DNA from 3 places in the Providencia sp. PROV003 genome. Region 3 is predicted to be linked to each of the others. Evidence: predicted binding sites of a transcription regulator. Region 3 holds the regulator's gene; each other region holds the start of a gene.
What was found. The regulator CRP, encoded in region 3, controls carbon source genes, mostly activating them, when cyclic AMP is high. The targets are predictions, from matches to a motif close to ATGTGANNNNNNTCACAT.
Positions count from the first base shown of each region.

Region 1: msrB (peptide-methionine (R)-S-oxide reductase MsrB) is a predicted target of CRP. The motif match lies at 1,041-1,058, and genes of this name have one in related genera.
Region 2: gntK (gluconokinase) is a predicted target of CRP. The motif match lies at 838-855, and genes of this name have one in related genera.

Region 1 covers NZ_CP096369.1:2,951,092-2,953,372, reverse strand. The annotation lists gene M1F14_RS13485 (YeaC family protein) at 77-334, opposite strand; gene msrB (peptide-methionine (R)-S-oxide reductase MsrB) at 497-910, opposite strand; gene gapA (glyceraldehyde-3-phosphate dehydrogenase) at 1,266-2,261, shown strand.
Region 2 covers NZ_CP096369.1:229,857-232,137, reverse strand. The annotation lists gene gntR (gluconate operon transcriptional repressor GntR) at 1-459, shown strand, start outside; gene gntK (gluconokinase) at 990-1,532, shown strand; gene gntU (gluconate transporter) at 1,529-2,281, shown strand, end outside.
Region 3 covers NZ_CP096369.1:351,036-353,316, forward strand. The annotation lists gene M1F14_RS01455 (OsmC family protein) at 1-343, opposite strand, end outside; gene crp (cAMP-activated global transcriptional regulator CRP) at 699-1,331, shown strand; gene M1F14_RS01465 (hypothetical protein) at 1,523-2,281, shown strand, end outside.

The DNA of each region.
Region 1 (2,281 bases), 2.1 Mb from region 3:
GAGAAAACTTGTTGTGACCCTGTCACTCGCGCAATGGTATTTTTATTATTCTTTCGATGACTAATTCTTACCTACCCTATTCATCATTATTTTGTGGCTTCAATGTTGCTAACATTTCACCTTGGAATAAGGCTTTCAGTTCTTGTTTGCTTTTCATCGTAATTTCACCATCAGTCCCAACAGTCATATGCTCTGGGTTATGGTTATTCCGTGATTGCCACAATAATACCATTTGCAAGCTGTGCTCTTTTTGCTCGCGAGTCAATGCAACGCCATCAGGCCATTTACCTAATTCAACCGCTGTCACTAGACGCTCATAAATCTCTGGGGTCATCGCCGCTAGTAGTTGCTCAAGTTGTTCTGGGTTTACTTCAACACTCACCGTAATGCTCCTTAAAAAGATAATGTATTCGTATTTGGTTATTATTATTTTTGCCCATATAGCTGAATCGTTATTGCTATGGTATTTTTTTCAACTTCAGCTTGCTTCAGCTCACTAACCACGTACCTTTTCGCCTCCCTCATCATCCAAAAAGCTTAATGATGCTGAATTAATACAATAGCGTTGACCCGTCGGCTCTGGACCATCAGGAAATACATGCCCCAAATGCGCATTACAGTTCTGACAACGTACCTCAATACGGTGCATCCCGTGAGAAAAATCCTCAATGTATTTAATGGCGTCATCATTGATGGGTTGGTAGAAACTTGGCCACCCGCAGCCCGCGTCAAATTTAGTCTCAGACATAAATAAAGGTGAACCACAGCACAGACATTCATACACACCATCTTTACGGTTATGCAATAATTGCCCACTAAATGGGGGCTCGGTGCCCGCCTGTTGCGTGACATAACGCTGCATTTCATTTAGCTCTGAAATATCAATGCCTTGTCTTTCTTTACTTGACATAATTTACCCATGTATTTAAATAAATAGAGAGTTTAATTACTATCATACATCAATTTCAATCAACAAAAAATTAACAACATTTTCTGTAAAACTATTCTAAACTAAGAAGCATCTTACTTTCCGTTTTGATTTGTGAACCCTATCACATATATCACTGATAGATGGTTTCATTATGCTGCACAATCCCGATAATACGTGCGGCTGTATTTGTCACTAAAGTGGCTGACAAATAAGCAGTTAGTGGTATCAGAATTGATTTTTTTCAATAATTGACACGATTCCGCTTGACGGCTGGCAAGGTTTTGGTAACTTTAACTACAACTTAATTCACGAATAAATAGCTGGTGGAAATACTATGACTATCAAAGTAGGTATTAATGGTTTTGGTCGTATTGGCCGTATCGTTTTCCGTGCTGCACAAGAGCGTTCTGACATTGAAATCGTTGCTATCAACGACTTGCTTGATGCAGAATACATGGCTTACATGCTGAAATACGACTCAACTCATGGTCGTTTCAACGGTACTGTTGAAGTTAAAGATGGTCACCTAGTTGTAAACGGCAAAAAAATCCGTGTGACTGCAGAAAAAGATCCTGCAAATCTGAAATGGAACGAAGTCGGTGTTGATGTAGTCGCTGAAGCAACAGGTATCTTCCTGACTGACGAAACAGCGCGTAAACACATCCAAGCAGGCGCTAAAAAAGTTGTTCTAACTGGTCCTTCTAAAGATGACACACCAATGTTTGTTATGGGCGTTAACCACAAAGCATACGCAGGTCAAGAAATCGTTTCTAACGCTTCTTGTACAACTAACTGCTTGGCTCCACTGGCTAAAGTTATCAACGATAAATTTGGTATCGTTGAAGGTCTAATGACAACTGTTCACGCAACAACTGCAACTCAAAAAACCGTTGATGGCCCTTCACATAAAGACTGGCGTGGTGGTCGTGGTGCTGCTCAAAACATCATCCCATCTTCAACTGGTGCTGCTAAAGCAGTAGGTAAAGTTATCCCTGAACTGAATGGCAAACTGACTGGTATGTCTTTCCGTGTCCCTACTCCTAACGTATCTGTTGTTGATTTAACTGTACGCTTAGAAAAACCAGCAACTTATACTCAAATCTGTGATGCTATCAAAGAAGCAGCAGCAGGTGAGTTAAAAGGCGTTCTGGGTTATACTGAAGACGATGTTGTATCAACTGACTTCAACGGTGAAAAACTAACTTCAGTATTCGATGCTAAAGCAGGTATCGCTCTGAATGATAACTTTGTTAAGTTAGTTTCTTGGTATGACAACGAAACTGGTTACTCTAACAAAGTATTAGACTTAATTGCTCATATCTCTAAATAAGCACTGTTAAGCAACAAGTC
Region 2 (2,281 bases), 120 kb from region 3:
TGTCGTCATGTTGTGTATTTGGGGGCAAGGCACGATGAGCGTACGTTTATTCGTTTAAAAGGCTATGAGCAAGCAATGTTGGATGCCAACCTTGAGCCGCGTAATCTGATGACAGAAGCCAGTTCATCATATTCACTAGGTGCTCAATTATTGCATGAGTGTCGCGCTAAGTACCCTGATACCGATGGCTTATTTTGTACTAATGATGACTTGGCTATAGGCGCTATTTTTGAATGCCAGCGCTTAGGTATTCAAATTCCGGAAGACCTTGCCATCTCGGGGTTCCATGGTCACGATGTGGGGCAAGTCATGACACCGAAATTAGCCAGTATTTTGACGCCAAGGGACCTTATGGGGCGAAAAGCCGCAGAAGTGTTGCTGGCGAGAATGTCAGGGAATAAGCTGACGGAGACACATTTTGATGTGGGGTTTTCTCTACTCACGGGCGAGAGCATCTAATTATTTCCCGTCATACTTCAAATTATAGGGGTGTTGGCTGCTTTCGGCTACTCAGGTCACATACTTATGTATGCTCCCTGAGATATCCTCAATTTGCCGCCTACCTCTAATTCGAATTATTTAGGGAAATAGTGTGGTTTAATATAGCCTTAAAGCTAAATTTCGGCGTATGCACTAAAAGTATTGGCTGCACTCACCAACCCTAGTCACATACTGGAGTATGCTCCTAGGGCTTGGCTCGTTTGCCGCCTAGCGACACCACGAATTATTTAGATGAATATTAAAGATGGGTTAATTGAAATTTAAAATAAAACATACTTTTAAATTTCTATATTGTTAGTGCCTCTTTTTTCTTTGCCTATCTTCACTAAACTCAGATTGAGATAATCATCACAGATCTGTTCTCTTCTTCGCCAATTTGATTGCTAAATAAATCCTCACTGCTGATAATGTTACCCGTAACTTGTTACCGGTAACATAACGGTATTAATTAAAAGCCAGAATAATTTTGAATGCCTGAGGAGTTTCCTATGAGTGATACCCAACAACAAAACTATGCATTTGTACTAATGGGGGTATCGGGTAGCGGTAAATCTGCAGTAGCAAATGGCGTTGCTCAGGAATTACATGCCGCCTTTCTTGATGGCGACTTTCTGCACCCTAAAGCAAATATTTTAAAAATGGCATCGGGTCATGCGCTAAATGATGATGACCGCCAACCTTGGTTAGTCGCATTAAACCAGGCAATTTTTGCTATGCAGAGAACAAATTCTATTTCTTTAGTTGTATGTTCAGCATTAAAGAAAAAATATCGAGATATATTAAGAGAAGACAATAAAAATTTATTTTTTATCTACTTAAAAGGGGATTCAGAGGTTATTGAAGAAAGATTAAAAGCCCGTAAAGGGCATTTCTTCAAACCTGAAATGTTAAAAACACAATTTGCAGCCTTAGAAGAACCCAATGCAGCGGAAACTGATGTTCATATAGTTGATATTCGCCAAACTCTTGAAGATGTCATCGGTAATACCTGCTTAACGATTAAACAAATTGTCGCGGGAGAAAAATCATGAGCACGGTTGAGACGCTTAGCACATTAACATTGGTACTCACAGCGGTTGGCTCGGTAGTTTTATTACTGTTTTTAGTCATGTATGCACGCCTACATGCTTTTGTTGCACTGATGATAGTGTCAATTGGTGCAGGGTTGTTTTCAGGAATGCCAGTTCAACAAATAACCGAGACGATGCAAAAAGGAATGGCTGGGACTCTAGGTTTCCTTGCTATTGTTGTGGCATTAGGGGCAATGTTTGGCAAAATCCTGCATGAAACAGGGGCATTAGATCAGGTTGCGAATAAGTTACTTAACCTTTTCGGTGAGAAACATGCGCACTATGCGGTAGGTATCGCAGGGTTAATTTGTGCACTGCCATTATTTTTTGATGTCGCCATAGTGCTGTTAATCGGTGTGGTATTTGCAGTGGCAAATCGAACTGGGCATAACGTTGTCCGTTTAGCTATCCCATTATTTGCTGGGGTTGCTGCCGCTGCGGCATTCTTGTTGCCTGGGCCGACACCGATGCTGGTTGCTTCACAAATGGGCGCAGATTATGGCTGGATGATTCTCATTGGTCTATGTGCTGCAATTCCTAGTATGATCCTAGCGGGTCCTCTATATGGGCGATTTATTAGCCAGTTTGTACACATTGATATTCCTGCGGATTATAAAGCACCAAATACAGAACATGGCAAAATGCCAAGTTTTGGGTTCAGCTTATGTTTAGTGTTATTTCCATTAGTTTTGGTGGGTTTAAAAACAATT
Region 3 (2,281 bases):
CTGAGCAATATTTTTCAGCCGAGAGCTGAACAGCTCTTTCAACCGTTTTTTCCGTTAATTCATTTCCTGTTACGATAAAATGCAAATGTATTTTAACAAAATAACGTGGAGCTTCTTCACGGCGCTGCGATGTTAATTTAACTTCACAATCAGTAATATCATTTCGCCCTTTTTGTAAAATTGAAACGACATCTATTGCACTACATCCACCTGCCGCCATTAGCACCATTTCCATTGGGCTAGGTGCTTTATCACCTGCATTACCATCCATCATGACTTGATGCCCTGAAGCTGACTCACCTAGAAAGGAAAGTCCTTCTACCCATTTTACTCTTGCTTCCATTTTATTCCCCTTGAAATGAAATCGGTTTAAAGGCTACATTGTTCCATAGATATAATGAATGTTATATCAGCTTTATTAGGCTGAAGCGATACAGGGGAGACTTTCTTCATTGGATATGCTACAAACAATACTTAGTTGATAGGACTAAGATCAAAACTCAGCGGTTTAATTGATTATATTATAGTGTTGATATCAATTTGTTTACCCTAGCCTATCGAATGCGCTGAAGTTATTCAGCTCTTCACATTATTTAGGGTATATAAGGCAAATTAATATGCTAAGCTAGTGACTTTAAAGCCAGCCTTTCTGGTAAGCTTTTCCGGATGGCTGCAATAACATACAGAGGATAACGCTAATGGTTCTCGGCAAGCCACAAACAGACCCTACTCTTGAATGGTTTTTGTCACACTGCCATATTCATAAGTATCCATCCAAGAGCACACTGATCCATCAGGGTGAGAAAGCAGAAACCCTTTACTATATCGTTAAAGGTTCAGTGGCTGTTTTAATTAAAGATGAAGAAGGCAAAGAAATGATCCTCTCTTACCTGAATCAAGGGGATTTCATTGGTGAACTGGGGTTATTTGAAGAAGGGCAAGAACGTACTGCGTGGGTGAGAGCTAAAATCGCTTGCGAAGTTGCTGAAATTTCTTACAAAAAATTCCGTCAATTGATTCAGGTTAACCCTGATATTTTAATGCGTCTCTCAGCGCAAATGGCCAGTCGTTTACAAACAACATCAGAAAAAGTCGGCAACCTTGCCTTCTTAGATGTCACAGGCCGTATCGCTCAAACCCTATTGAATCTAGCGAAACAACCTGACGCAATGACCCACCCAGACGGTATGCAAATCAAAATTACCCGTCAGGAAATTGGCCAAATTGTCGGTTGTTCCCGTGAAACTGTTGGCCGTATTTTAAAAATGCTGGAAGATCAAAACTTGATCTCTGCACACGGTAAAACCATCGTTGTTTACGGTACACGTTAATTAACCTTTCAGCCTCGCTCTCTTGGCGAGGCATGCAATTTAAAATAGCTTTATATCGTCGATATAAAGCTATTTCAGTTTAATTATAGCAACATATTTATATGCTTATATTAATGAGTATCGTTTCTTTATATTTTATCTATTTAGCTCTCTATAAAATAATAATCATAATATTAAGTAGGGTTATATTTATGAAAATTACACTTAGCAATTTGTCAGGCCATTCCGAACTTTTTAAAAACATTAGCAATTCCGATGATTTTATAAAGAAAATCTTTGCTGTGACTGCCTCATCGAGAAAAGAGCCCTTATCCACTCAGCAACAATCTAAACTATCAGATGCTTATAGCCTAGAAAGCATTGACTCAGCTTATGAAAGTGATTCAGAAAGTATAAATAATACTAAATTATTGAGCGCTGACGAATTTAAGCATAAAGTTAATCAATTGAAAGTCCGATTGTATAAATTTTATACATCTACTTTTTATAATGAACAAGATGCAGACTCACTAATAACAGAAAACCAAACAGTTTTTGAGGATTTTAATAGTGCTGATAAAGAAATTCATAAATATGCTGATTTTTTGTATCGGTACGTTAAAACTCCAGGGATTAACATCAAAAACTCAGAAATAAAAAACGAAATCATAAAAAATCACCATCATCCTAAGCAACTAGAAAATAAAAATAGCACTAAAACCCCTTTAATAACCAGAACAAACAAAAAAAATACCAATAATATTGATTTACCTTTGGAACCAATGAAACAAAAAACAAAGAATTCCTCTCAGAAAAAGTTTAAATATGTGTACTATAAAGTTGCTGATAATAATCAAGATAATTCCAAATACATTCCTCTACCTAAAAGCACTTTTGAATTCAAGGGAAATATACAACAAACAAAAACTTCAGTATTAAGAACACAATATATCATGCAACATTACAAACTA